Regions from separate parts of the Bradyrhizobium sp. CFUWI genome, predicted to be linked through region 2. Evidence: riboswitches for the same ligand, from Rfam matches in the RefSeq annotation. Region 2 holds a riboswitch; each other region holds the start of a gene.
What was found. A riboswitch is a leader RNA that binds a small molecule or an ion and turns the genes downstream of it on or off. The one in region 2 is predicted to bind cobalamin.
Positions count from the first base shown of each region.

Region 1 (4,110 bases), on a different contig from region 2:
GGGCTAGATACGGCCGAAAGCCGCCCACACCCCGTTTTCGCCGTCCCAGCTGCCGCGGCTCGCCGCCTTGGAGTACTCCGTGGCGCGCTGCTCGAAGAAATTGGCGTGCTCGACGCCATTGAGAATCTCGACGAGCCACGGCAGCGGATGCGCCTTGAGCTGTGTGAACCCGCCCTCCTTCGCCTCGAAGAAGCCGAAGACCGGGGCAATCCGGAGCTGGGTCAGTCGCCAGTCGGCGACGTAGCGGACGTAGGCGTGGATGTGCTCAGGCAGCATGCCCTCGATCTTGCCAAGGCCGAAGGCGAGCTCGACGAAGTTCTCCTCCAGGTTCACCATGGTCTTGGCGACGTCGACAATGTCGTCGCGGACGGAGCGCGTCACCGCGCCGGTTTCGCGGTGCCATTCGTGAAATAACTTGATGATGCCCTCGCAGTGGAGACTCTCGTCGCGCACTGACCAGCTTACGATCTGTCCCATGCCGTTCATCTTGTTGTGGCGCGGGAAGTTGAGCAGCATGGCGAAGCTCGCGAACAAGGCCATGCCTTCGGTGAAGGCTCCGAACATCGCCAGGGTGCGGGCGACATCGGCCACGGTGTCGACGCCGAATTCGTGCATGTAGTCCGCCTTGGCGCGCATCTGCGCATAGCCGCGGAATGCCTCAAACTCGGTCTTGGGCATACCAAGCGTCTTGAGCAGCAGCGCATAGGCGTCGATATGAACCGTCTCCATATTGGTGAAAGCGGCCATCATCATCTGGACGGTGAGCGGCTGGAAGATCGGGATGTAGCGCTTGAGATAGTTGTCGCCGACCTCGATGTCCGACTGAGTGAAAAAACGGAAGATCTGGGTAAGCAGCGCACGCTCGTTGGCGGTGACGCGGTCCGACGCCCAGTCCTTGAGGTCGGTGCCGAGCGGTACCTCTTCGCCCATCCAGTGGGTCTGCTGCTGGCGCTTCCAGAACTCGTAAGCCCAGGCGTAGCGATCGACGTCATAGCTGCCGGTCGAATCAAGGAGGCCGACGCGCCCCTTGCCGATCAGCGTGCGCGGATCGACGGACGACAGATCGATCATTGACATGCGAGGCACTCCTCATAGTCGGTGCGCTGCGGCGCCGGCGTTGCCGTGTCATCCTCGGCAATCTTGCCGGCGAACGCCGCGCGCGAGATCGATTTTGAACGGCAGTAGTAGAGGCTCTTCACCCCACGCTTCCATGCCGTCCAGTGCAGCATGTGGAGGTCCCACTTATCGACGTCGGCCGGCAGATAGAGGTTGATCGACTGGCTCTGGCAAATGAATGGGGCGCGATCGGCGGCAAGCTCGACGATCCAGCGCTGGTCGACCTCAAAGGCGGTGCGAAGGATCGCTTTCTCGTGCTCCGACAGGATGTCGAGATGGGCGACCGACCCCTCGTGCGCGATGATCGACTGCCAGGTCGCCGAGGTGTCGGCGCCCTTGGCGGCCAGCACCTTGGCGAGATGCGGATTACGCACCGAGATGGCGCCGGATAGCGTCTTGTGGGTGTAGATGTTGGCCGGGATTGGCTCGGTGCAGGCGCTGGTGCCGCCGCAGATGATGCTTATCGAGGCGGTCGGCGCGATCGCTATCTTGTGGCTGAAGCGCGCCATCACGCCGCGTTCCAGGGCATCCGGGCACGGGCCACGCTCGCGAGCGAGCGCCACGGATGCCGCGTCGGCATCGCGACGGATTTTTCGGAACATGTTCAGATTGAACGACTTGGCCAGGACACTCTCCATCGGAATGCCCTTGGCCTGGAGAAACGAGTGGAAGCCCATGACGCCGAGGCCAACGGAGCGTTCGCGCAGGGCGGCGTAGCGGGCACGCTTCATGCCGTCCGGCGCCACTGTGATGAAGTGGGTGAGCACGTTGTCGAGGAGGCGCATGACGTCCTCGATGAAGCCGGGCTCCTTATTCCACTGGTCCCAGGTCTCGAGGTTGAGCGACGACAGGCAGCACACCGCGGTGCGCTCCTCGTCGCGATGATCGATGCCGGTCGGCAGCGTAATCTCGCTGCACAGGTTGGAGGTCGAGACCTTGAGGCCGAGCTCGCGCTGGTGCTTGGGGAGCGCGCGGTTCACGGTGTCGATGAACAAGAGATAAGGCTCGCCCGTCTGCAGCCGGTTCTCAAGGATACGTTGCCACAGCTGGCGGGCATCGATCTCGCGGACGACCTCGTTAGTCTTCGGGCTGCGCAGAGCGAACGTGGTGCCGGCACCCACGGCACGCATGAACTCGTCGGTGACGTTGATGCCGTGATGTAGGTTGAGGCTCTTGCGGTTGAAGTCGCCGGACGCCTTGCGGATCTCGAGGAACTCCTCGATCTCGGGATGGTGGATATCGAGATAGACCGCCGCCGAGCCGCGCCGCAACGAGCCCTGGCTGATCGCCAGCGTCAGGCCGTCCATGACGTGGATGAACGGGATGATGCCCGAGGTGACGCCGCCCCTCACTTTCTCGCCGATCGAGCGAACATTCCCCCAGTAGGTGCCGATGCCGCCGCCGTTGGAGGCAAGCCAGACGTTCTCGTTCCAGGTGCCGACGATGCCTTCGAGCGAGTCCGACACCGAGTTAAGGAAGCACGAGATCGGCAGGCCGCGCGGGGTGCCGCCGTTGGAGAGCACCGGTGTGGCCGGCATGAACCACAGTCGAGACATCCCATCATACAGACGTTGGGCATGCGCAACATCGTCCGCGAAGGCGCAAGACACCCGGGCGAACATGTCCTGGAGGCTTTCGCCGGCGAGCAGATAACGGTCGGTCAGCGTCAGCTTGCCGAACGACGTCAGCAGGTTGTCGCGCGACCGATCGAGCGTGAGGTCAGACGGCCTTGGCGATGGCGCGAGGGGCCTTGGCAGCGGAGCCGGCGATGGCGGCGGCTGCACAAGACACAGCTCAGGCGTGGTAGGCTTGGCCTGCGCTGGGAGCGGCCGCACACTCGGCATCTCGATGAGATGACCATGCTGATCGAAATCGTAAGACGGCGACATCGGCAACCCCGCGATGTTTGAGGCTGGGGGGCCGTGCGGACGACTTGCGAGGAGACCGGGCAAATATCACCAGTTGCAAGCAACCCACCGGGGCACCCCGCCCGAGGACGTTCGTTCTGTCGCGGCAGGTCTCCTGGCTCGCGGGTCGCTGCGGCTGTCGGCCTTCCCAGCGCTGTCGCGCCAGTGACCATGATGACAACCGCTCGCCGCTTACAGTTGCGGGGGCAGCCTCGGAATAGCCGTTGCCGGCGCACCGGGTTCCCTCTTAGCTTCCATCCTACGAGATGCGGGAATGGAAGACCGTGACGGGCTACATATAGGCGCCGCTCGCGGAGATTCGTCAAGGCGGCACCGTCAAGTTAACGAATTGGAGCAGCCCCAAGGTCGAGGTTCGGCGAGCGCTTGTCGTGGAGATCTCGCGCCAAGTCGCAAAGGCTCGCTCGCGCGAACCACGACGGAAGTCGGCAGTGACGGCTCCGAGAGAGAGGATGTGGAAAAGGTTCGCGACCTGATCATGAACTGACAGAAAAGTTGAGCCTGACGGGACGATTTGAAACGCTTCATGATCCGATCGCGTCGCCTGTCACCCTTCCGGCGTTCGTGGTCTGGACTATCCCTTCACCCGGCGATGTCCGCTGTAGGTGCTTCCCGTCGAGTCTCTACTCCTCCCCCCTGGCAGGGGCTTGGCTCGGGATTGGCAATGAAGGTTTCCGCGACTTTGAGCAGTTCTGCTCCTCTTTCCCCAAGGGCCCCGCATCGGCCCATCTATACGGCGCATACGACCTCGGGGCAAAAGGACTAGAGTCTGTTCCGCTCACGGATTGAGCAGCCGAGCGTCAGGGCGTGTACTGTTGCCCGCCAGCATTTGATGCTAGTGAACAGCGGTTAATAAATCACTGAAAGTGCATTGCATGCCTTGGCGAGCAATGGAGTGCGAAGATCTTCCATCTGTGAACGCGATCGTAGATCGCGTTCACCTCAATTACCCTGAGGATGAGTGAGCTGGTCCCGCAAATCTGAACAGCGCGATAAGTGGAGTTTCTGCCTGACGGCGGGCAAGATTGACCCGCGAATCAGGAGAGACGATGAGCAGACGAGCACGGCG
Region 1 covers NZ_JBWJZE010000070.1:403-4,512, forward strand. The annotation lists gene AC066S_RS38450 (ribonucleotide-diphosphate reductase subunit beta) at 4-1,077, opposite strand; gene AC066S_RS38455 (ribonucleoside-diphosphate reductase subunit alpha) at 1,068-3,005, opposite strand; cobalamin riboswitch at 3,112-3,325, opposite strand; partial or broken gene AC066S_RS38460 (hypothetical protein) at 3,346-3,587, opposite strand.
Region 1: linked by a shared signal. The riboswitch ahead of AC066S_RS38455 (ribonucleoside-diphosphate reductase subunit alpha) and the one ahead of AC066S_RS06925 (TonB-dependent receptor) in region 2 are both predicted to bind cobalamin.

Region 2 (12,375 bases):
AACGCCGCCGACCTCGTCCTGATTCCGCGCAAGGGAACGGCGAAGTCAGATCTCGCCGATCTCAGGCGGACGATCTGCGCGGATGTGCTCACCAGCGACACGACTGCCATCGCCGAGTTCGATCTTCCCGTGCGCGATGCCGCCGAAACGGATTACCGCAAGGGCGTGGACGACTGGCACGATGCGGTCGCCGCGACCTGGTCGCGGGCGATCGCAGATCATCTCGGAAGCAAGGGCAAGGTCGCGCTGCTGATCTGGGGCGATCCTTCGCTGTACGATTCCTCGCTGCGCATCGCGCGGCGGCTCGATCCCTTGCCCAAGATCGAGGTCGTGCCCGGCATCACGTCGATCCAGGCGCTGTGCGCGGCACATGCGCTGCCGCTGAACGATATCGGCGAGCCGTTTCTGGTCACGACGGGGCGGCGCTTGCGCGAAGGCGGCTGGCCGCAAGGCATCGACACCGTGGTGGTGATGCTCGACGGCGGCACGGCATTCGAATCGTTGGATCCGGCAGGGATTCACATCTACTGGGGTGCCTATCTCGGCATGCCCGATCAGATCATCATGTCCGGCGCCCTCGCCGAAACCGGCCCGCGCATCGTCGCGGCAAGGCAGGAAGCGCGCGCGCGGCATGGCTGGATCATGGACAGCTATATTCTCAAGCGCAGGCGTTAAGCGAGGCAGCATGCTCCCCGAATGGGTCACCCGGAACTGCCCCGCGATCTCCGCGATCCATCGCGAGGCGGCGATTGCGCGGCAGGCGCAGCTGACGAAGCCGACCGGCGCGCTCGGCCGGCTCGAGCAGCTTGCGATCGAGCTCGCAGGCCTGCAGGCAACCGAGCAGCCGCGCGCGGCGCGGGTGCCGATCATCGTCTTCGCCGGCGACCACGGCATCGTCGCGCAAGGCGTCTCGGCCTATCTGCAAGAAGTGACCATCGCGATGATGGCGAATTTTGCCTCCGGCGGTGCTGCGATCTCGGTGCTGGCGCGCGAGCTTGGCTCCAGCCTGGAGGTGGTCGACGCCGGCACGCTGGCGCAGCAGGAGATGGCGGGGATCGTCACCGACAAGCCGCGCCACGGCACCCGCGATTTCAGCGTGGAGGCTGCGCTCACACCGGCCGAACTGGCGTTTGCCTTCGAGGCCGGCCAGCGCGCGGTTGCGCGCGCGGAGGCCAATCAGCCCGATCTGTTGATCTTCGGCGAAATGGGGATCGGCAACACCACGGCGTCGGCAGCGATTGCGGCAAGCCTGCTCGGCATCAGCGCCGAGGAGATCGCGGGCAGCGGCACTGGCGTCGACGCGGCCGGCCGGGCACACAAGGCACGCGTGATCGATGCCGCGATTGCACGTCACGGCGTTGCGGGCGCGGCGCCTGAGAAGATACTGTGTGCTGTCGGCGGGCTGGAAATCGCCGCGATCTCGGGCGCGATCATCGCGGCCGCGCAGCGCCGCATCCCGGTGCTGATCGATGGCTTCATCGTGTCGGTCGCAGCGCTCGCAGCGGTGCGGCTGAACCCGTCATGTCAGCCCTATCTGCTGCCGTCGCATCAATCGGCCGAGCAGGGCCACCGCCTGGTGCTGCGCGCCCTGAACGTGCAGCCGCTGATCAGCCTCGATCTCAGGCTCGGCGAGGGATCGGGCGCCGCCATCGCGCTGCCGCTGGTGCGCGTCGCCTGCGCGCTTCACAACGGCATGGCCACCTTTGCAGAGGCCAATGTGCCCGACAGGCCTAGCTGATCCGCTGATTGACCGAGACGACGCGCCAGCCGGTCGCGAGGCGATCGATCCGGGTCAGCGACAGCGGATCGATCACGAAGCGCAAGGCGGCTTGTGGCGAGAGATCGAGTGCGATGCACAGCGCGGCGCGGATGGTGCCGGAATGCACGATGAGCGTGGCTGGTCCGGCTCCGATCCGCGACAGACCGAGCCGCACGCGCGCGACTTGATCCGCAAAGCTTTCGCCGCCCGGTGGCCGTCCGCCGGCCGGATCGTTCCAGAACTGCGCATAGGCCTCGCCGCCGGCGGCAGCGAGCGCGTCGTGCCGATGGCCGGTCCAGTCGCCGAAATCCTGCTCGCGGAATTCGCTGACCTGCTCCGGTTCGAGGCCCAGCGCTTGCGCGGTCTCGACCGTGCGCCGCGACGGGCTGGCGTAGCTCGCAGCGTCCCGCGGCAGGCGCTGCCGCAGCGCCTCCAGTTGTGTGCGATCGCGGAGAACGGCCGGCGCATCGGCGGCATGGATCGTCCCTTTGACGCCATCGACCGGCGCGTGCCGTATCAGCCAGAGGAAGGTCTCGCCTTCCATGCTCATCTCCAAGGAAGTTGGTCGCTGTGGCAATAACGCCGCAACTGGCACATTGACTCTGTTGTGACGGTAATCCTAGATGCTCGCGACGGTTTCCCCGAGAGGGGATGAAAAGGGAATGCGGTGCGGGGACGTTGTCCCCAATGCCGTGGCTGCCCCCGCAACTGTGAGCGGATAATCCTTCGTCAGAAGCCACTGGGTCCTCGGTCCCGGGAAGGCGACGAAGTGGTGATGACCCGCGAGCCAGGAGACCTGCCGTCAGCCGTGGTCACACGCGAAGATGTCGGTCGGGGAGTACAGACATTCGGCTTCATCGGGCGGCCGCAAGGCCAAAAGGTGAGACCTCGTTCGCTGTGACGTGCCACTGACGTCATACCGAGGTTTCCAGCCGTGTCTTCCATCCGCATCTTCCGACCGCGCCATTTCCTGCTTGCTTCGGCGGCTCTCACGTCCTTTGCAGCGCTCGATCTGCCCGCCGCACAGGCGCAGCAGGCTCGCGAACCGCTGCCGCCGGTCGAAGTGTCGCCGGCCCAATCCCGCAAGCCAGCCAGATCAGCCGGCCGGGAGGCGCAAGGCCCACGCCGCGCGGCAGCGCGCAGGCCTGCCGCCGCATCCGCAGCGCCCAAGCCCGTCGTCCCGGCTGCGACGGTGCAGACGCCGCTCAACTCCAATGCCGTGGCCGAGAGCGCCTCGCGGCTCGGCCTGACGGTGCGCGAGATGCCCGCGACCGTCGAGGTGATCTCGGCCGAGACCATGCGCGAGCAGGGCTACCGCACCGTCTCCGACGTGGCCCAGGGCGCGGTCGGCGTCACCTCCGGTGACGATCCGGCCGAGCCGTCCGCCTTCTCGATGCGCGGTTTCACCAACAGCCAGATCAACACCCTCTACAACGGCATCAAGATCGGCCCGCAGAACATGACCTCGCGGATCATGGACACGGCCAATCTGGAGGCCGTGGAGTTCTTGAAAGGCCCGGCCTCGCTGATCTCGGGCGAGGGCGCAGCCGGCGGCGCGATCAATTTCGTCACCAGGCAGCCGCACACGGGACCGATCAGGAACGAGGCCGATTTCTCCTGGGATTCCCTGAACTCGTTCCGCGCGCATTACGGCTCAGGCGGCAGCACCAACGTGCAAGGCCTCGACTACCGCTTCGACGTCAGCCGCTCCGCGCTCAACGGCTTTGCCGACGACACCAATACCAAGATGCTGGATGTGTCCGGCCAGCTCAACTACCGCATCTCCGACAGCCTCAAGGTGTGGGGTGCGATCGAGTACCGCGAGGATCGTGGCAAGGCCTATTGGGGCGCGCCGCTGGTGCCGATCGCCTTCAGCGGCTCGCATGCGACGAGCGGGATCGTTTCGGGCAATTACGTCTCGAACTACAACAAGACCGATCTCGGCGCGGTCACCATCGACGACCGCACCTTCAACACCAATTACAACGTCCTCGACAATCGCAACGTCGCGCAGGAAGTCTGGTTGCGCGGCGGCTTCGAGCTGAAGCTCGCGCCCGATCTCACGCTGAAAAGTCAGGCCTATGGCTATGGCGCCGAGCGCACCTGGTTCAATAACGAGATCGAGGCGTTCAACTCGACCACGAACCTGGTCGATCGCGAGCGCTTCTACGTCGCGCACAGCCAGCGTCTCGTCGGCAACATCACCGACCTGATCTGGGACACGAACATCGCAGGTTTCGACAATCGGCTGGTCACGACGTTGTCCTCGAGCTATCTCGATTTCGTCAGGCCGGGCGCGGCCAATTTCCCTGGCGATTCCGTTTCGCTGGTCGATCCCAACCGGGGCTTCTACGGCCTTCTCACGACGCAGCAACAGACTGCGCGTATCGACAACGAAGCCCTCTCGTTCGAGGACCGGCTGAAGCTGACCCGGACCTTCGCGCTGATCGGAGGCATCCGCGTCGAGCATATCGGACTGGATCGCAACTCGACCGACAAGAGCGGCTTGGAGAAAGCAGGCTTCCCGTACACGAAGGACTGGGCGCCTGTGACGGGGCGCATCGGCTACACTTGGGAGGCCGTGCCCGGCCTGACCTTCTTCAGCCAGTATGCGACCGGCGCGGATGTGTCGGCCAACAACATCTTCCTGCTCACGCCGACCCAGCCGCTGGACCTCACCACCGCACGCACCTACGAGACAGGCGTCAAGCATCTGTTCTGGGACAACAGGGCGGAGTGGTCGTTCTCGGCTTACGACATCGTGCGCAAGAACGTCTATGCCGCGGCCGGCGGGCAGGCGCTCAACATCGCCGGGCGGCAGGAGTCCAAGGGCGTCGAGCTTGCGGCGTCGTTGCGTCCGATCGAGCCGCTGCGGCTCTGGGGCAACATCGCCTATGTCGATGCGCGCTATGCCGATTACAATTTCGCCGGCGGCTCGTTCACCGGCAACACGCCGCCGAACGTCCCGCGCATCGTCGCCAATGCCGGCGCGTCCTGGCGCTTCTTCACGCCCTGGCCGGTGGAGCTCGGCATCACCGGCCGCCATGTCGGCGACCGCTACAACACCGATGCCAATGTCGTGACGATGAAAGCCTACACGGTGGCCGACGTCTACGCCTTCGTCGACATCCCCAAGACGGTGTTCAACGTAGTCGACCAGGCCCGCCTGACCTTCCGCGTCCGCAACATCACCGACAAGCGCTATGCGATCTGGGGCGATCCGTTCTATCCGGACCAGATCCTGCTCGGCGCGCCGCGGACTTACGAGCTCTCGGCGGCGTTCAAATGGTAGGACGCTGACCGCATGCTGGGCGCGGTCGTCCTGTTGCATCGCTGGCTCGGGGTCGCGTTCTGCGTGCTGTTCGCGATGTGGTTCGCGACCGGCATCGTGATGCACTTCGTTCCGTTTCCGTCGCTGACGGAAGCGGAGCGCTTTGCCGGCCTCGCGCCGGTGGAGCATGCGGAGACGAGGATCTCAATCGCCGACGCGGTCGCCGCGAGCGGGGTCATCGATGCCACCCGCGTGCGTTTGGTCCAGCGGATCGGCGGATCGGTCTATATCGTGTCGGGTGCATCGCGCGTCCGTGCGGTCCGTGCCGCCGACGGGCAGGACGCAGCTTTGATGTCTGCCGATCTCGCGCTCGCCATCGCGCAAGATCACGCCCGCCGCCGCGGGCTCGATGCCGCGCGGGCCGGGAACGTCGCGCTGGAAGACTACGGTCAATGGAGCGTGCCGAACGGCTTTGACCGCCATCGGCCCTTGTTTCGCATCGCCCTCGGCGACGCCGCTGGAACGGAGATCTATCTGTCGTCGCGCAGCGGCGAGGTCGTCCTCGATACGACGCGAGGCGAGCGCGGCTGGAATTGGGCCGGCAGTGTGCTGCACTGGATCTATCCCACGGTCCTGCGGAGCAACTGGTTGCTGTGGGATCGCCTCGTCTGGACGCTGTCGCTGCTGGCCTTGCTCGCGGCTTCGCTGGGCGCGCTGCTCGGGATGGTGCGGATCAGCATGCGAGATCGCCGGATCTCGACGCCCTACCGCGGCTGGCATGCGCTGCATCACCTCGTTGGCCTCGCGGCAACGGTGTTCGTGCTGACCTGGATTTTCAGCGGCTGGCTTTCGATGGATCACGGCCGGCTGTTCTCGCGCGGGGAGCTGAGCCCCACCGAAGCCGGCGTGATGAACGCGGCACCGGACTGGACGGCGGCTCCGTCATTCGATCGACAGCCGACAGCGGCGCCGGTCCGCGAGGTTGAATGGTTTGCCTTCGGCGGTCATGTCTATCGCCGCGATCGCTCCGCCCTCGGCGTCCAGACCTTGGCCATGGCAGGGGATGCGTCCCGTGCGGAATTTCTGACCGCGCGCGACGTCGAAGCGCTCGCGGTGCGGCTCGCCGCTGGATGCGGCACGCCGTCAATTTTGGCCGGAAACGACGACTATCCCGCGCATTCCGCCGTCCCCGGAGCACCCGTCTACCGCGCGCGCTGCGGCGATCTCTGGTTCGACATCGACGGTGCCGGCGGCCAGGTGCTGCAACGGCTGGATGCCTCGCGGCGCGCCTATCGCTGGTTCTACAGCGCGCTGCACACGCTCGATTTTCCGGTCCTCATGGCGCATCCACGATTGCGCGATATCGTGATCGTCGGGCTCTGTGCGCTGGGCTTCGTGTTCTCCATGACCGGTGTGGTCATCGGCTGGCGCCGCTTGCGGCTCTCTCTGATGGTCTGACCAGGCGAATCAGCCGCGATCTCGGCGCGCTGCACACGTTCTGCGACCGCACCCTCGTGGATCGCAACGTTGGCGACAACTCTTTGAGGCCCCGGGCGGCTCAAAATCGCGATGAGATCCTGCTGGCGAAGGGCCGGTTAGTGGCATACCATTTGCAAGCGAATGGGCTCTGGTTTCAACTGCTCTTGGCCAACGATTGGCCGGCATCACGGCATTACTTGGAGGACTTCATGGATCGCAGGACCGTATTGAAGGGACTGGCTGGCGCGGGTGGTTTGGCATTGACCGGCCTCGCGGCCCCGGCGATCGCACAAGGCGCATCGGCCCGCACCCTGCGCTTCGTGCCCCAGGCCAATCTCGCCAATTTCGATCCGATCTGGGGCACGCAATATGTCGTGCGCAACGCCGCCGCGATGGTCTGGGACACGCTCTACGGCATCGATTCCTCGCTGCAGCCGCAGCGTCAGATGGTCGAGTCCGAGGAAGTGACGGACGACGGCACCACCTGGACGTTCAAATTGCGGCCGGGCCTCAAGTTCCATGACGGCGAGCCGGTGCTGAGCAAGGACGTCGTTGCGAGCCTGTCGCGCTGGTCGGCGCGCGACCCCATGGGATTGATGATCAAGGCGCTCCAGCAGGAGCTCACTGCCGTCGACGACCGCACCTTCAAATGGGTGCTCAAGCAGCCCTTCCCGAAGATGCTTTACGCGCTGGCCAAGAACAACTCGCCGTGCAGCTTCATCATGCCGGAGCGAATCGCGCAGACCGATCCGTTCAAGCAGATCACCGAATATGTCGGCTCGGGGCCGATGAAGTTCGCCAAGGGCGAGTGGGTGCCCGGCGCGAAGGCTGTGTTCGAGAAGTTCACCGACTATGTGCCGCGGCAGGAGAAGGCCTCCTGGCTCGCCGGCGGCAAGCAGATGCAGCTCGACCGCATCGAATGGATCGTGATGCCGGATCCGGCCACGGCAGCCGCAGCGTTGCAGAACGGCGAGGTCGACTGGTGGGAAAACCCGATTGCGGACCTCGTTCCGGTCCTGAAGAAGAACAAGAACATCAGCGTCGACATCGGCGATCCGCTCGGCAATATCGGCTCGTTCCGCATGAACCATCTGTTCGCGCCCTTCAACGACGTGCGGGCGCGGCGCGCGGTGCTGATGGCGCTCAGCCAGGAAGACTACATGCGCGCGATCGTCGGCGACGACAACGCGCTCTGGAAGCCGCTGCCCGGCTTCTTCACGCCGGGCACGCCGCTCTATAGCGAGGTGGGCGGCGAGATCCTGAAGGGCAAGCGCGATCTCGATGCGGCCAAGAAACTGCTCGCCGAGAGCGGCTATTCCGGGCAGCCAGTGACGTGCATCGTGGCGCAGGACCAGCCGATCACCAAGGCGCTGGGCGACGTCACCGCCGACCTGCTGAAGAGGCTCGGCATGAATGTCGACTTCGTCGCTACCGATTGGGGCACGGTCGGCTCGCGCCGCGCGCAGAAGACCCCGCCGGGGCAGGGCGGCTGGAACATGTTCCACACCTGGCACGCGGGCGCCGACTGCATCAATCCGGCACCGTACACCGCCATTCGCGCCAACGGCGACAAGGCCTGGTTCGGCTGGCCGAACAGCCCCGGCACGGAGAAGGAGGTCGCGTCCTGGTTCGAGGCCAAGAACCTCGACGAGGAGAAGGCCGCCATCGGCCGCCTCAACAAGGCGGCCCTCGATGACGTCGTCTACGCGCCGACGGGCTTCTTCCTGAGCTACACTGCGTGGCGCAAGAACGTCTCCGGCATCACCAAGGGGCCGCTGCCGTTCTTCTGGGGCGTCTCCAAGTCTGCATGATCGTGCGCTGAGGCCAGATGCTCTCCTATATCCTCCGCCGCATCGCCGCGACCCTGCCGGTCATGGCCATCGTCGCGCTGTTCGTGTTCAGCCTGCTCTACATCGCGCCGGGTGATCCGGCCGTGGTGATCGCGGGCGACCAGGCGAGTCCGGAGGATGTGGAGCGCATCCGCCAGAGCCTCGGCCTCAACCGTCCGTTCCTGGTCCAGTTCGGAAGCTGGGTCTGGCGCATCCTGCACGGTGATCTCGGCACCTCGATCTTCACCAATCTGCCGGTGTCGGCGATGATCGGGCAGCGTCTCGGACCGACGCTGTCGCTGATGATCGTCACGCTGCTGCTCACGATCGTGGTGGCGGTGCCGCTCGGCGTGGTGGCGGCGTGGAAGGCCGGCAGCCTGATCGACCGCGTCATCATGGGCTTTGCCGTGTTCGGCTTCTCGCTGCCCGTCTTCGTGGTCGGCTACATGCTCGCCTACATCTTCGCACTAGAGCTCGAATGGCTGCCGGTGCAAGGCTACACGCCGCTCAGCTCAGGCTTCTGGCCGTGGCTGGAAAACCTGATCCTGCCGGCGATTGCGCTCGGCTGCGTCTACATCGCGCTGGTCGCGCGCATCACCCGCGCGTCCATGCTCGAAGTGCTGCAGCAGGATTATATCCGCACGGCCAAGGCGAAGGGCCTCGGCCAGGGCGGCATCCTGTTCATTCACGCGCTGAAGAACGCGGCGGTGCCGATCGTGACGGTGATCGGGATCGGCATCGCGCTGCTGATCGGCGGCGCGGTCGTGACCGAGAGCGTGTTCGCGATTCCCGGTCTCGGCCGGCTCACGATCGATGCGATCCTGCGGCGCGACTACCCCGTCATCCAGGGCATCGTGCTGCTGTTCAGCTTCGTCTACGTCCTCGTCAATCTGATGATCGACGTCATTTACACGCTCGTTGACCCGAGGATCCGCTATTGACCGACACGACCGTCAATCCGCAATCGCTTCCCGCCGGGTTCGTCCTTGCACCACAACTGCCTGAAATCCTGCGACCGGTCACGATCCGGCGCGGCTTCCTCGGATTCCTGCGCGGCCATCCCACCGTTGCGATCGGCGGCGCATTGCTGCTGACGCTGGTGCTGATCGCGATTTTTGCGCCCTATCTCGGGTCGGTCGATCCGACCGCGCTGGCGCCAGCCAAACGCACGCGCGCGCCGTCAGCCGATTTCTGGTTCGGCACCGACGTGCTCGGCCGCGACATCTATTCGCGCGTGCTCTACGGCGCGCGGGTCTCGCTCACGGTCGGGCTATCGGTCGCAATCTTTGCGTCCGCCGCGGGGCTGGCCATCGGCATGGTCTCCGGCTTCATCCGCTGGGCCGACGGCATTCTGATGCGCTTCATGGACGGGCTGATGTCGATCCCGCCGATCCTGCTCGCGATCGCGCTGATGGCGCTGACCCGGGGCAGCGTCGGCAACGTCATCCTGGCCATCACCGTTGCCGAGATCCCGCGCGTCTCCCGTCTCGTCCGCAGCGTCGTGTTGTCGCTCCGCGAGCAGCCCTATGTGGATGCGGCGGTCGCCTGCGGCACGCGCACGCCGATGATCATCCTGCGCCACATCCTGCCCAACACGGTTGCACCCATGCTGGTGCAGGCGACCTATATCTGCGCCAGCGCCATGATCACCGAGGCGATCCTGTCCTTCATCGGCGCCGGCACGCCGCCGACCATTCCGTCCTGGGGCAACATCATGGCCGAGGGCCGCGCGCTGTGGCAGGTCAAGCCCTACATCGTGTTCTTCCCGGCGGCGTTCCTGTCCGTGACCGTGCTCGCCGTGAATCTCCTCGGCGACGGCCTTCGCGATGCGCTCGACCCGCGCATGGCCAAAAGCCTGTGATGGATCGAGGCTGATCGCAATGGCCCTGCTCGAAGTCGACAACCTCCAGACCCATTTCCGCACCCCTGGCGGCATCAACCGCGCCGTCGACGGCGTATCCTTCCATGTCAATGAAGGCGAGACGCTGGCCATCGTCGGCGAGTCCGGCTGCGGCAAGTCGGTGACCTCGATGTCCTTGATGCGGCTGATCCCGGAGCCGCCGGGCCGGATCGCAGGCAGCATCCGCTTTGCGGGCAAGGACCTCCTCAAGCTGTCCGATCGCGAGATGCGCGCCATCCGCGGCAACGACATCTCGATGATCTTCCAGGAGCCGATGACCAGCCTCAATCCGGTCCTCACCGTCGGCCGCCAGATCCGCGAGACGCTGATGATCCATCAGGGCCTGGACAAGCAGGCCGCCGAGGCGCACGCGATCGAGATGCTGACGCTGGTCGGCATCCCCGAGCCGGGGCGGCGGGTGCGCGAATATCCGCACCAGCTCTCCGGCGGCATGCGCCAGCGCGTGATGATCGCCATCGCGCTCGCCTGCAACCCGAAGCTTCTGATCGCGGACGAGCCCACCACCGCGCTCGACGTGACGATCCAGGCCCAGATCCTCAAGCTGATGCTGGACCTCAAGCGCCGGGTCGGCGCCGCCATCATCCTGATCACCCACGATCTCGGCGTCGTTGCCGAGATCGCCGAGCGCGTCATGGTGATGTATGCCGGCCGCAAGGTCGAGGAGGCGCCGGTCGCCGAACTGTTCCGCTCCCCGCGTCATCCCTACACGCAAGGCCTGTTGGGCGCGGTGCCGCGGCTCGGCTCCTCGCTGACGGGCACCGCGAGGCGGCTGGCCGAGATTCCCGGGCAGGTGCCGGATCTGCGCAAGCCGATCGTCGGCTGCGTCTTCGCCGGCCGCTGCGCGCTCGCGACCGATCTGTGCCGGCAATACGCGCCGGGGCTCGAAGAGAAGGGCCCGCGCCACATCGCCGCCTGTCATTACGCGGCCAAGGGAGCCGTCGCGGCATGAGCCCTCCGTTGCTCCAGGTCAACGACCTCAAGAAACATTTTCCGGTCAAGGCCGGGCTGTTCAGCCGCAAATCCGAATTCGTCTATGCGGTCGACGGCGTGTCCTTCGAGATCGCGCGCGGCGAAACGCTGTCGCTGGTCGGCGAGTCCGGCTGCGGCAAGTCGACGGTCGGCCGCGCCATCCTGCGGCTGTTCGACATCACCGCGGGGCAGGTGATCCTCGACGGCCAGCGTATCGACGATGCCGCGCCGAGCACGATGCGCCAGATGCGACGGCGCGTGCAGGTGGTGTTCCAGGATCCGTTCTCCAGCCTCAACCCGCGCATGCGGGTGCGCGATATCCTGGCCGAGCCGATCCGCAATTTCGGCCTCGCCAAATCCGCAGAGGATCTCGAAGTTCGCCTCACAGCGCTGATGGACACCGTGCGATTGCCGCGCGAGGCGCTCAATCGTAGGCCGCACGAATTCTCCGGCGGCCAGCGTCAGCGCATCGGCATCGCCCGGGCGCTTGCGGCCGAGCCCGAGCTGATCGTGTGCGACGAGGCGGTGTCGGCGCTCGACGTCTCGGTCAAGGCGCAGATCGTCAATCTGCTGCAGGATCTCCAGAGCGAGTTCGGCCTCGCGCTGCTCTTCATCAGCCACGACCTCGCGATCGTCGAGCACATGACCCACCGGGTTGCGGTGATGTATCTCGGCAAGATCGTGGAGGTGGCGCCGCGCCGCGAGATCTTTGCCGCGCCCAGACATCCCTATACCAAGGCGCTGCTCTCCGCGGTGCCGCTGCCGGAGCCGGGTGCCCAGCGCAATCCGATCATCCTCAAGGGCGACGTGCCGAGCCCGATCAATCCGCCGAAGGGCTGCCGCTTCCACACCCGCTGCCCGCTCGTCTTCGATCGCTGCCGGGTCGAGGAGCCGGTGCTTCGCGCAGCCGGAGCCGAGCAATGGGTGGCCTGTCATCTCGAAGAGGGCGCGCCAGCGGCGAGCCCTGAAGGGTGAGATTCGCGTTGGAAATTCGTTAGCAAAAACAACCCCGTTCTACTGTGCATGGGGTTGTTTTCGCGTTTTTGACGTGGCCGGCCTCAGCCTTGGCGGCGCAGGAAGCCGGTGATCGTGACCTTGTCCCAGATCCCGGCGGCGGCAAAGGGATCGGCGCGGTTGAAGGCCTCGA
Region 2 covers NZ_JBWJZE010000002.1:680,783-693,157, forward strand. The annotation lists gene cobF (precorrin-6A synthase (deacetylating)) at 1-675, shown strand, start outside; gene cobT (nicotinate-nucleotide--dimethylbenzimidazole phosphoribosyltransferase) at 686-1,738, shown strand; gene AC066S_RS06920 (histidine phosphatase family protein) at 1,731-2,303, opposite strand; cobalamin riboswitch at 2,376-2,577, shown strand; gene AC066S_RS06925 (TonB-dependent receptor) at 2,694-5,051, shown strand; gene AC066S_RS06930 (PepSY domain-containing protein) at 5,064-6,488, shown strand; gene AC066S_RS06935 (ABC transporter substrate-binding protein) at 6,719-8,320, shown strand; gene AC066S_RS06940 (ABC transporter permease) at 8,338-9,279, shown strand; gene AC066S_RS06945 (ABC transporter permease) at 9,276-10,199, shown strand; gene AC066S_RS06950 (ABC transporter ATP-binding protein) at 10,219-11,208, shown strand; gene AC066S_RS06955 (ABC transporter ATP-binding protein) at 11,205-12,203, shown strand; gene AC066S_RS06960 (YciI family protein) at 12,287-12,375, opposite strand, start outside.

Region 3 (12,375 bases), on a different contig from region 2:
GCCCTGCCGCAGAAGATCGCCGAGGCGGCCTTGCGTGGTCGTCACAAAGTTGAAGTTGCTCGGATCATGCAGAAAGCCAAGATTTGCGTCCCTTTCACTCTCCTTGACTTCAGTGGCGATCAACGAGAGTGCTAGGGCGTGCCAGCCCAATTCGATCGGCTTTGCATAGGTCGACGCAAGTTGAAACGTGCCGTCGAGCGCGATCCTCCAGGTGATAAAGTACGGTTCGTCTAATATATCGTCAGGGTGTCTGGTCCACAAAACGAAAACATAGTCGTTTTCGTCGAGTTCAGCGACGCCCCACATTCGAGGGACGAACTGTGCCACCTTCGAGACGTTGGAGATAATTTGTTCTATTGTCTCACCGTCTTGCGCTCGCCACGTTGACTTGAATCTTTCGATATGGGGGCTCTCGATGGCGCGAACACTGTTGCTCATCGCAGCCAGCCCGACCAGGCAGATCAGGGGTCGACCGAGACAAAACCATAACGCGCGTCTTCTAGACACTGTTCTCATAACTGCCGGCCTATTTGGTGTCATCCACACGTCATTCAAAGCGGGCAACCTTCGACTTGTTATGCGCGAGCGCAAGAAGTTAGCGGCGACGCGACGGGGAGACCGATGGTGTCCCATGCGAGCAGGCGCTCCCCTCTATGTCACGCGCCACTAACTTCACTGCCGGCGACAGCCTCAAGTTGCTGTGCTGGACATGCCCAGCAGGAGGAGACTGGGCATGCCGAAGACTTGCATTCTTCGTGCCAGGTAATAGACGGCAATTCGCACCGCTTTTGTGTCCTCTTTGTCGACTTTCCGACTGGTCAATGTCTCGATGTTTCCGTTCAGCGCTATCCAGCCCGGCTTATGCATCCTCGTCCCGCACCGGATCGTTCGATGGCGCAGCGGAACACCTCGGTACCAAGCTCCTGATGAGAATTGTTTGCCGCTATTGAACCGTTTGGTTCGGCATCGTTGCCAGAATGTGGCTTTCGATCTCTGCCATGCGTTTGGCCATTTGCGGCCATCGGCCATGGTGCGTCTGCCGCTCCTATCGCGACATGCGGCGCTTCGAGAATAGCCTCAGTTAGGAGCGCTTTGCACTCGATGGCGACGAGGCGAAACCGATCTTTACCGCCGAACATTTGGAGTCTTGCTGAACCGCACATCAACGTGCTGGCCGGGTATGTTGCTGGCTTCGCCAGCTTGGGCCTGTTCAACACGGATCCTGTTGGCCGAGAAGGTGGCTGGATGGTGGACTTGCTCAAAGAAGCGCTGAGAAGCCGGAGATGCGTTCTGCTCGAGGCAGCAGTCCCGACCGGGCAAGCCGCATTTGTCCCTTCCACCGATCTGGCGTGCGGCCCGCAGGCAGCTGCGATCGTCATTCCGATATTGCTGACTTGAGAGCGCTTACATCGGCTCAACGCATCAAGATGCGCGGCCATTCGCGTAGCGGATGTCGCAGCACCAGCTTGAGACATGATCTGAGAGGTTGACGGAAGACTTGTCTTCTCGATAATCCAAGTCGTCGAGGTTCTCCGGTCGCACTTGATCCGGAGCTAAGAGGGAAGCCGGTGAAGATGCCGGCGCTGCCCCCGCAACTGTGAGTGGCGAGCCGCTGTCCAACGATGTCACTGAAGCCTGCGCGGCTTCGGGAAGGCCGGACAGCAGCGATGACCCGCGAGCCAGGAGACCTACCCCGACAATATATTCGTCCACGGGCGGGGTGTCCCGGTGGTGCGCCAAGCAGCCGTCGCACTGCGCGACTTCCCCTGCCTGCGTCCGCCATGGCCTTCTGCCCCCAACACGGGGTTAACGCTATGTCTCTTCTCTCCCTTCCCGTTGCCACGCTCGGAACGCCACGCATCGGTCCAAGGCGCGAGCTCAAACTCGCTCTAGAAAGCTACTGGGCCGGAAAAAGCAGCGAACAGCAGTTGCTGGAGGACGCAGCTGGCCTGCGTGCCGCGAACTGGGCTCGTCAGAAATCTATCGGCGTCACGGTCATTCCATCAAACGATTTCTCGCTGTATGATCAGGTGCTCGACACAAGTGTCATGGTTGGCGCCATCCCGGAGATCTACGCCTCAAAAGCCGAATCCGTTTCGCTGAAGACGTACTTCGCCATGGCCCGCGGATCACAATGCGACGATCGGGATGCGAGTTGCGGTCACGGACCGCGCGGATTTGGCGCACCCCCGCAGGAGATGACCAAGTGGTTCGATACCAACTACCACTACATGGTCCCCGAGTTTCGCAGAGGACAGACTTTCAGGCTATGCTCTCGCAAGCCGATCGAGGAGTATGAGGAAGCCAAGGCCCTTGGCTTTCAGACCCGCCCTGTCCTGATCGGGCCGGTCACATTCCTAAAGCTCGGCAAGAGTCCCGATCCTGCGTTCCAGCCACTCTCACTACTGGATGAACTGTTACCGGCCTATATCGAAGTTCTGCAGGAATTGGCCAAACGTGGAGCAAATTGGGTTCAGTTCGACGAGCCCTGCCTGGTTCTTGATCTGGATGAGAGGGCGCGGCAATCTTTGCGACATGCCTATGATCGGCTCGCCAAGGAGGTGCCGGCCATCAAGATCTTAGTTGCCAGCTATTTCGGCGACCTCGGGGACAATCTGAACACCGCGTTGAGCCTGCCAGTTGCCGGACTACACCTCGACCTAGTTCGAGCGCCACAGTTGTTGGACCAGATCATCGCTGGCGGCCGAAGTGATCTCGTCATGTCGCTCGGTGTCGTCGACGGCCGGAATGTATGGCGGTCGAATTTGTCCTCGCTGCGCCAGCGGCTCGAACCCGCGATTGCGAAGCTCGGCAAGGACCGTGTACAGATTGCCCCATCCTGCTCGCTGCTTCATGTGCCGGTCGATGTTGAACTTGAAACCGGGCTCGTTTCCGACGTCAAGAGCTGGCTTGCTTTCGCGGTCCAGAAGATGCGGGAGCTTGCGATCCTGGCGCGGGCACTCGCAGGCGACCAGAATGTTGCGCCAGCTCTTGCCCAGTCGGAATGTACCGCGACTGTTCGCCGGACTTCGCCAAAAATCCGTGATGCTAATGTCGCTGTCCGGATGAAAGCGATCGATCAGACCATGCGTCGGCGCGCGAGCCCATTTGCCCGTCGTGCAGAGATCCAAAGCGATCGTTTCGGACTGCCGGCTTTCCCTACCACGACGATCGGATCGTTCCCGCAGACCACAGAGGTCCGGAATGCGCGTGCGGCGCATGCGCGGGGCGCGATAAGTGACGAGCAATACGACAGGTTCCTCAAGGAGGAGACTGCGCGCGCCGTACGTTGGCAGGAGGACATCGGTCTCGACGTCCTCGTGCACGGCGAGTTCGAGCGCAATGACATGGTGCAGTACTTCGGCGAGCAACTTGCCGGCTTCGCATTTACCAGGAGCGGATGGGTGCAGTCCTACGGCTCGCGCTGCGTCAGGCCACCGATCCTGTTTGGCGATGTAGTGCGCTCGAAGCCTATTACCGTGGACTGGTGGCGCTACGCGCAATCATTAACGAAGAAGCCGATGAAGGCGATGTTGACCGGTCCGGTGACGATCTTGAACTGGTCCTTTGTTCGCGATGATATTCCCAGAAGCGAGGCCTGCCGCCAGATTGCGCTCGCGATCCGAGACGAAGTCCGCGATCTCGAGAATGCTGGTGCGACCATGATCCAGATCGACGAAGCTGCACTTCGAGAAGGATTGCCGTTGCGTCGATCGGAGTGGACGGCTTATCTCGACTGGGCCGTGGATTGCTTCCGGATCTGCTCATCGGGCGTCGCTGATCAAACGCAAATTCATACACATATGTGCTACTCGGAGTTCAACGACATCATCGGTGCGATCGCTGCAATGGACGCGGATGTAATCTCGATCGAGACGTCGCGCTCGAAAATGGAACTACTCGACGCGTTTAGGAACTACGAATACCCAAATCAGATCGGGCCGGGCGTGTACGACATCCACTCTCCACGCGTTCCGGAGACGGGCGAAATGAAGGAGCTGATGGCGTTGGCTCTGACGCGGCTGCACGACTCGCAGCTCTGGGTCAATCCGGACTGCGGGCTGAAGACGCGCAACTGGGAAGAGGTCCGGCCGGCGCTAGCGAACATGGTCGCTGCCGCCCGCGAGCTACGCGCTGCATTCGATCCGCCAGGCCGTTGATCCGGGCTTGGGTCTCTTCTCATCGAGGTGGTCATTTGCGCGCCCGATAATGGAGGTAGCACTGGGAACAGAAAAAATGCCCGGTCCCGCCTAGGCGGGCCGGGCGAAAGTCTGGAGGAGCGACACTGACGCATCGCTGAGCCGAGTTGAAGCACAAGCTCAGCGTAGCTCAATTATGCCGTGGTATGCCACTGTATAGTCTGAGGTTTATATATCTACACCAAGGTTTGTCGCTCATGAGCGCGTCGGGAACGACTACACGGCAACGAGGGGCAGTGATGCGGGGCGGGGATGTCCCGATCGCTGTTGAACTAGGTCGGGCCGACGTTGCCGGAATGAATGTTACGCGGCCCTCGTGACGTGGGCAACGGGGTTGATCGTCATGCGATTGTGGCGAGCTTGAAGAGCCGCACGCAGAACCGACAATTGGTTATGCGCCTTCAATCGTCGGAAGCCCTTGTTAGCCTCGATCATGCCGGCCGCGACCCATCGCAAGGCCATACCGGCATCCCGCCAGCGTTTGACGTTGCGCGTGACGCGGCGAATGGTGCCCATCATGTTCTCGGCGATGTTGGTACAGGCGAGCGATCGACGAAGCTCCTTCGGCAACTTCAACCGGACGACAGTCAGGATTTCGTCGAGGCCTTCGAGGATGCTGGCCGCTACGCCGGGCCATTGCTGGTCGAGTCGACGCGCGAGATTGCGGATCAATTTTTCGCTTGTCGGCGTCATCGAGCTCCCAGGCCTGGCGCATGGTGGCCGCATGATGCTCTTTCGGCAGGCGTTCCATGATGTTGCGCGCCTTGTGGATCTGGCAGCGCTGGATCGCTGCGGCCGGACCGAAGGTGCGGCGGATCGCCTTCGACAGCGCCTTCGCGCCGTCGGCGATGAACAGTCTTGGCACCGTCGGGTCGAGCCCGCGCGAGACCAGGTTGTCCAGCAGGGCCTGAACCGTTGCGGCATTCTCGGTTGCCCCTTCCACCAGCGCCAGCGGATGCTTGTTGCCTTCGCCGTCAACCCCGATCGCGGCGACTAGCACGAGATCGTCGTCGAGATGCAGCCCGTCGATTTGGACCACCAGAAGGTCGAGCGTGGACAGATCGGCAGCCATGAAGTCGGCCAGCCGCGCCGCCGACAGCGCAACGAACCTCCGCGAGACCGCCGATTTCGAAATCCCAGATCCGGGCGGTGCCGGCACGTCCCCCTCGGGCAGTCGGACGGCGCGGCCGAACCGGCGCGTCGACACGTTGATCAGCATCAGGTTCATCGCCCAGCGACCGAGCCAGTCCTCCTGCGCTGCCGTTTCCCTGCTCGGGATCGTGATCTCGCGGCCGTCCACGCCCCGGACCCGGGGCCGCTCGACCTCAATCTTGCCGCCGTGGAAACCGATCCGTCCTCGCGTTCGGCCCCAACGGTGCGCCCGCCGCGCCGCATCGCGACCGTGGCGCGGCCCGCAGGCCGCCGTCACATCCGCCTCCATCATCGTGCCGAGCGCCTCGATCCCCGCCGCAAGGCAGAACCGATCGAAGCTCGCCCGCACTTCCGCAAACGCTTCGTCCACAACCCCAGTCGCCGGCGAACCAGCCGGTGTGATATCTCTCGTCATGGCGTTGCTCTCCTTTGTGGAATCAGCACCCCGAGCCTACCGGCTCAAGGTGGGCAACGCCGACCTCCTCAGAAATTCAACAGAACCCGGGACATCCCCTGCGGGGCGGTCACCGCAGGGCACCCACCGCAAACTCGGTGCGCTTTCCTGCTTCGAAACCGCACGGACACCGGCGAGACGATACGGCAAACCCGGCTCCAAGGATCTCGTAAGCATAGGCAATGCATGAGCGGTTGCTATTGATTTGAACCTGGCCTAAGGGGCAGTCCTTGGTCCACCGTTTCCATCCCATAGTCGGGTTTCGGCTTGAGCCTCTGGTGAGAGTCTGAGACCGGACCACGCGGAGGATGTCACGAGCTTGAAGATGCGGCGGTGCCGATAGGGTGCTCCTGAGCCGTGAGCGTGGTCCTGCCCCAATATAGGCCAGTTAACTGAGCGATTTCGGATCTGACCCGACTCGGGTCGGCGCACAGAGTTAGACCGCCCCGCTATGTGTAGCCCCGCGCGGCGGAAGATGAGCGTCGGACGCCGAGGCGACGCTCCGGGCCAGGAACTCTGCGCCATCAACGATGGAGAGCAGACGATCTCAATCACCACGACGCCATCCGTGATAAGGCTGTCGATTCGAGAACGATCGACGGTGGCGAACTTCGATCCAGAGCGTAACGACGGAATGCCTCCAAGAGATCGACTGCCATGACGCACATGAGTCGATCGTGATCTCGGCACGGAAGCGATCCTCCTGCCTCAGCAAACAGCCCTTCCCGGCGGTGAGCCGATCCCCGGCGATACGAGCAAGGCAGTCCTTTGCCGAGATAGCGTTCCCGTCAAGCCCTTGTTGGATGCGCTCGATCGCGCTGGCGCCGAGATCAATCCGCGCAATCACCAGTGTAGCCCTGGAAATTGCGCTTAGCCTGTCTTCGTGCCTGGCCCCGGCAAGACTTTCGTGGCGCACGGCAAAGTGATCGATGCCGACGCGTATGGATCCAGCATCAACCAAAAGCTTCCGTGATCCTTTCGAATTGGAGGTAGTCCTCGACGCTGTCGAGCGGAGTGAATTCGTCGATTTTGCGTTGTGCTTCTTGAATGCAGGAATGTACGGGTAGCCGAATCCCGAAAGCCGACCCGGATGCAATTCGGGGCATTTGCTCGATTTCAAGGCACGAAGCGGACTGTCCGATGGGGCTACGCCATACAGCTAAAGGACTTAAGCCAGGCTTGATAATCCAACTCGCGAACTGACGCTGAGAAATGCGAGGACGTCGGATATCTGGTGTAACGTGGGAGCCCGTGTGGGCGGCTACTGGTCGTGGCCAGCGACGTCAAGCGCCTTGCTGTTGGTGCTGAACGTATCCGGGCTTGGCAGTGCCTCCCAGTTGGCGTGCAGTGGGTCGAAGCGGCTGCCGTCGGATGAGTCGGAACGTCCCGGGTTGGGTCAACGCGTGGAATTGCTTCGCGCGCACCCGCGCGGCCGCAATCGTCTGTCCTTATCGGGCCGTGGACATGGGGGGCGTCCGTTTCGCGCGATATCACTGCGCAACTGCCCGACCTGCGACCGTCACATTCTGGAACATGCCGGACCAGAGCTCAGGAAGACTCCGGCGCGCGTTTGCACCGGTGGTCGAGCAAGCGATTATATTGCGCAAACGCTGTTTTGGCGGTACGGCAGCCTACGTGCCCGCGAGCCCCCCATTTTCATTTTGACAGGATGAACATGAGGTCCACTTACTGCTGTGAAACGGCAGCGATCAGTACAGCCCGTCCATCTCGGCGCCGTGTCACTGAGGGGCGGCCTTGGGGCACGCAAACGCGACCGAGCTCCGTTCGGCCTCAGCTTCTTGCTCCAATTGCAGAATATGCGCTCTTAGCGCATCGGAAGTTGCTGCCGCTGTCTCGCTGAACAGTGGATCTCCATGATCGGTGTGACCGGAAGCGATTTCGGTCCAATCCTGAGCCGAGAGAGCCTTCAGAGCTGCCGGAAAGAAATCTCGTTCTTCCCACTTCATGTGGTGCCGCTCGCGTACTATAAAGTCACGTATGATATCGCCGACGTCCTGCCGAAAAAGTTCACGATCCGCGAGGATGGCGTCAATAGCCCGCGCGAAGTGGTGCAAACGGTCGACGACTTCCTGGTGTTCAAGCGCGAGATCGCCGACGATTGCAGCTGCATCCGGATCGCGAGCCTTGAGCTTGGAAAAAATCAAGTCTTCCTGTGGATGATGGTAGACCTCGGGATAAACCTCGAAATAGCTGATAATCGCGCGAATGACCTCATAATCAGGACGGATCCCTTTCTCAAAAATCTCCACTTCGTGTTCAAGAGCGACCAGAAGCAGATCAATGTTGCGATGCTCTCGAAGCAAAAGATCGATAATCATTGCGGTGCTCCTGGAGGCACAATGTAGGCTGGAAGCGTTTCTGCGGCTCAGAGGATCTCCTAAGCCGAATTCGGCGTCCTTCGCTGCGCCGCGTTCGTCCGCGCCGTTCGACGCGAAAAAGTAGCGCGCTCCGATTTGAGCTGGCGTATAGCAACTTAGCCGAAGTGTTGAAGTTGCCCACGCAAGACGCTGGTCCGATGGCGGCAGCTCTTGGTAAAACTGGCGGCCTAGGCGTGCATTGGGGGACCCTATCTTGCGAACGTCGATGTGACGCAGATTGTCTGTTCCTGACGAACTGGGAAATTTGGTTGTTTTCCCTAGGTAGAAGCCCCTAAGTGTTTATACGTAAGTCCGATGAGGAGGGCGTCTTGAATGGGGCCGGCGCGGTCCCTTGGTTTCTCAAACACGGATCGATGTACGGCGGCCGACCTCATCGACGGGCTTGATGATCATGCGCCTCCAACCCACGTCATCGTTTGATTTCGAAGACCGCACTGTAGCCCAGCCGAGTTCACGGAAGCCCGCACTGGGAGCTCCGTTGGAGGACGGACCAATATATTGCCGAATTATGCCGGTCTTCGGGCGGTCAGACCTGCTGTTCATCGGAGCACAAACTTGGGCACCGCATTGATCTGCTTCATGTGCCGTCGTGATTCCAAGAAACCAGCAGCTTGTGTTGCATCAATAGCCATCACCGAAAACATGATCGGCTCCGCGCTGTGCACCTGACAACCTCCGTTCGTCGTCTGGACTGCGCAGCTTGAATGCATGAATAGGCCATTCGCACCAAGTGCGTCCCTGCTAGAGTCCCGCGGTAATGGCGATCCGCATCAACTCGGACATGCTGCGGACATTGGCCTTGGCCATGAGGTTTGCACGGTAAACCTCGACTGTCCGAGGACTAATGCCCAGATCATGGGCGATCACCTTGTTGATCTTGCCGGCTAATAGTCCCTGCAGGACGTCACGTTCGCGCGAGGAGAGGTCCGCGAGGCGGGCTTCCGCCTGCAGTTTCGCTGCGTCATCGGCGGGTTTCGTTGGCCGCGCTTTCAACGCACTATTGATCGCGCGCAACAGTACCTCCTCTTCGAACGGCTTTTCGATGAAGTCGACCGCACCCGCTTTCATCGCTTCGACTGCGAGCGATACGTCGGCATGACCAGTTATCAAGATAACCGGGCAGTCGACGCGATTGGCCTTCACTTTTCTGACCAATTCGAGACCGCTCATACCCGGCATACGGATGTCTGACACGATGCAATCGACTGGACCGCTCGCGACGTCATTAAAAAACGCGGTCGCCGTCTCATAGGTTGCTACGTAGAAACCGTTTACATCAAGAAGAAACGCGAGCGAGTCCCGCATTGCGGCGTCATCGTCGATCACAAGAATTCGCCGCCCAATCATGTCTCTTCGTTAAGCTCCGCAAATGCCGTCTTAAGGATCGTGCTGCTACTCGGAGTCGCTTCCACGACGATATGGCTGCTATGTGACTCGATGATCGTCCGGAAGATTGATAGCCTCACGCGCACGCCATGGCTTTTGGTCGCGACAAAGAGCTGGAACAGTCGGTCGGCGATATCAGCGCTTGATGCCGGGCCCCTTATCAGCAACGGTATACGTGTCGACGTTGGCAACTTCGCGGCGCTGGCAGGAGTCATGGTCTCGATTTCATTACGTATCAGGTTTAGCGCGACCTGCTGAATCTGGATCTTGTCTACAATGATGTCGCGGTCGCTGCGGGTCATCACGCGTACGCCCGACTCCTTGGGGCCGACTAGGGCCAAGGCCACAGCTTCTTCAAGGAGCGTGAGCGGCTTCTCCACAGTGTGCTCGCCCCTGGAAACGAAGTCCCGCGGGCGCTTGATGATATCTTTGGCGCGTAGAGCGTGTTGCGCCGCGCGTTCGAGTGCATCACCATTGCAGTTGGCGTCCGGCGCGGTGCGCGCGAGCGGAGCCTTTGTGCCCGCATGCAGTTTGTAATTGCGGAGCGCGGCCGGTTGATCTCACTGTCAATAGACGATGCCATCTCACCTATGGCGGTCGGTCGCGACACGTGCACGAGTTCAGATTGTAGCTCTTCCAACCGCCGTCCCTGCGCCCGCCTCGGTGAGGTTTCGGATGAAACCGGTGAAGAACCGTTCGGCGCGCACTTTGGCCTTACCGACGGAGATCGAGCCGTCGCTTCGTTCGCCGACCACGATGGGCCGATGCCAATTATGGGCCGCTCGCCGTTGGTCAGACAACGTTCGATGTAGCGCCCGTGCTCGACGCGGTAGAGCTGCGGCCTCGACGTCGATACATTCATTCGACCACGTGAGAGCAACCAAGTAAACGCACTGCTAAGGCGCTGAACGAGCGAATGATCCTCTTCTCAATCACGATCATGGTGCCCGCGAATTCCGCGGTATCGATCATGGCTGCGGGATTAGGCCTTTCACAGGAATGGCCACGCCGATCATGAGGCTGCAGAGCGGGGAGCGACGTTAGCCTGGGCCGCAGCCGCGACGAAAGCGGCAAAACGAGGACTGGAAGGTAGATGTTCATGAACGCGAGGTCATGAACATATGGATTTAGCGCCAGGCAGAGCATGAGAGCTAGCGCGTCGGCAGCCGCGGCAGCGCCATAGGCTTACCAGGCGTGGTCGGACATCTTTTCTGGGAGACGCTATCATTCGATCGACTTTTCATTGTTTCCCACGAGAGGCCACCGGAGCAGAATGCGCTTCAACTCACACCAATGTATTGCGTGGATGGCCGCAGCTATCTGGGCCATATGCGCCAGTGCGTCGGCCGCACGGCTATGTGTTCTCCGCTCTTGGCATTGATCCAGCCGCTGAAGGCCCGCCGGCAAGGAAAGACCACCCGGTGAATGGTATTACCCTCGATCACGGCAATCTCCAGATCCCGATTCCAGGGCGGTGCCGTTTCGAGCCGCTCCCACGTCAGGTCGCCAGTAGATCTTGCACGGTGTTCATCGCTGCTGGCTGACAAATTCAGGCAACCTTCTGAACACTTCGCACGAGATGGCTTGGCCGCCGCGAGCAGGCTCAGCGCAATATTGCCGAGGCGGCGCGCTCTCGATTGCGCCAATCGCGGCCGGGCTTTTGTCGGCCGTGGCGCCGTTGAACCTGTCGTGTCGGGACATGATCTGCTCGCCAGCCGAGATACTAGGATTGGCGCTGCGAAGCAACTCCCGGGCTTCGGTCGAATCAATGTGGATCAGCTCAAGGCGTCGGCGGCTCGTATTAACCGCTGTTCTGCAGAAAATTAACTGGACTTCCGCCCCCGCAGCCCGACCTGCGGCGGAACGAATGTCCCTGTGGTCTCTCATTTCGAAACATCCCTCGTTCGTGGGAAATCTCCTTGTCCCACGTCGGCAGCGTGGGGCGCTCGGTTCTGATGACGTCAGCCACACCATTCGGATAAGCCTGGCTTCGCTTGGCGCCGATCATCGCGCCTGTACGCGGGTCGATGAAGTGGACGCCTAGCACGCGGCGCAGGTTGTTGTGTGCAGTCATCGGCACACCGCTTGGGTACATCCGGCAGCGCTCCTTGAACTGTCGCCGGTATCTGGACATGAAAAGCTGATGGCGCATCATGTCTCTCTGTCTGCCATGTGTGTGATATTGGACAGGAAGCTTACTTCTATCAGTAGGCAATCGCCGCTGTATTGATACAGGTCAAAAAGAGCTGATGCGCGTCCAGAAATGGCCGAGCTCGAGCTGCGGCTTCGAGCCGCATAGGCTTCATTGGCAGGCGACATGCCCAAGTCGAGCGATCCGCCGCGACCTCGCGTGGTCTGCAAACACGTAAGCGTGTAGCCTGGTTGATTTGATGCGCACGCTCGAATAGGCCACGACAGCATTTGTCCCAGTGCTGCGGTAGCCGGCAAGCAGATCGTCGATTGATCGCTTGCCTCGCATTGTCGGTGGCCTCGCCGGGCAGATCCCAGAAATGGGCTTTGGCGCTGAAGTCCTGACGACCTTGGCTCATCGAAACGTCTGCTGCGACAAGCGTGGGCATCGGCTTTGCTCTCGCGGCCGCAGCATGGACCGTCAGAAGGGAGATCGGGTCGGTTCGCCGCATGGCCCACGATCACGTGCGCGTAGGTTTCACCATCGATAGCCGCGGCCGCCGGCGCGGGTCAGAAATGGCTTTGGCCGGTGACTGGCGCAATGACCTGGTGTTTGCGGCGACGCCTCCTGAGACCACCAAGTACCGCGTGTAAA
Region 3 covers NZ_JBWJZE010000044.1:2,918-15,292, reverse strand. The annotation lists gene AC066S_RS37195 (nodulate formation efficiency C protein) at 1-438, opposite strand, end outside; gene AC066S_RS37190 (hypothetical protein) at 1,102-1,398, shown strand; cobalamin riboswitch at 1,509-1,710, shown strand; gene metE (5-methyltetrahydropteroyltriglutamate--homocysteine S-methyltransferase) at 1,815-4,160, shown strand; partial or broken gene AC066S_RS37180 (IS256 family transposase) at 4,503-5,766, opposite strand; gene AC066S_RS37175 (hemerythrin domain-containing protein) at 7,545-8,144, opposite strand; gene fixJ (response regulator FixJ) at 8,946-9,551, opposite strand; gene AC066S_RS37165 (ATP-binding protein) at 9,548-9,970, opposite strand; gene AC066S_RS37160 (hypothetical protein) at 11,392-11,745, opposite strand.
Region 3: linked by a shared signal. The riboswitch ahead of metE (5-methyltetrahydropteroyltriglutamate--homocysteine S-methyltransferase) and the one ahead of AC066S_RS06925 (TonB-dependent receptor) in region 2 are both predicted to bind cobalamin.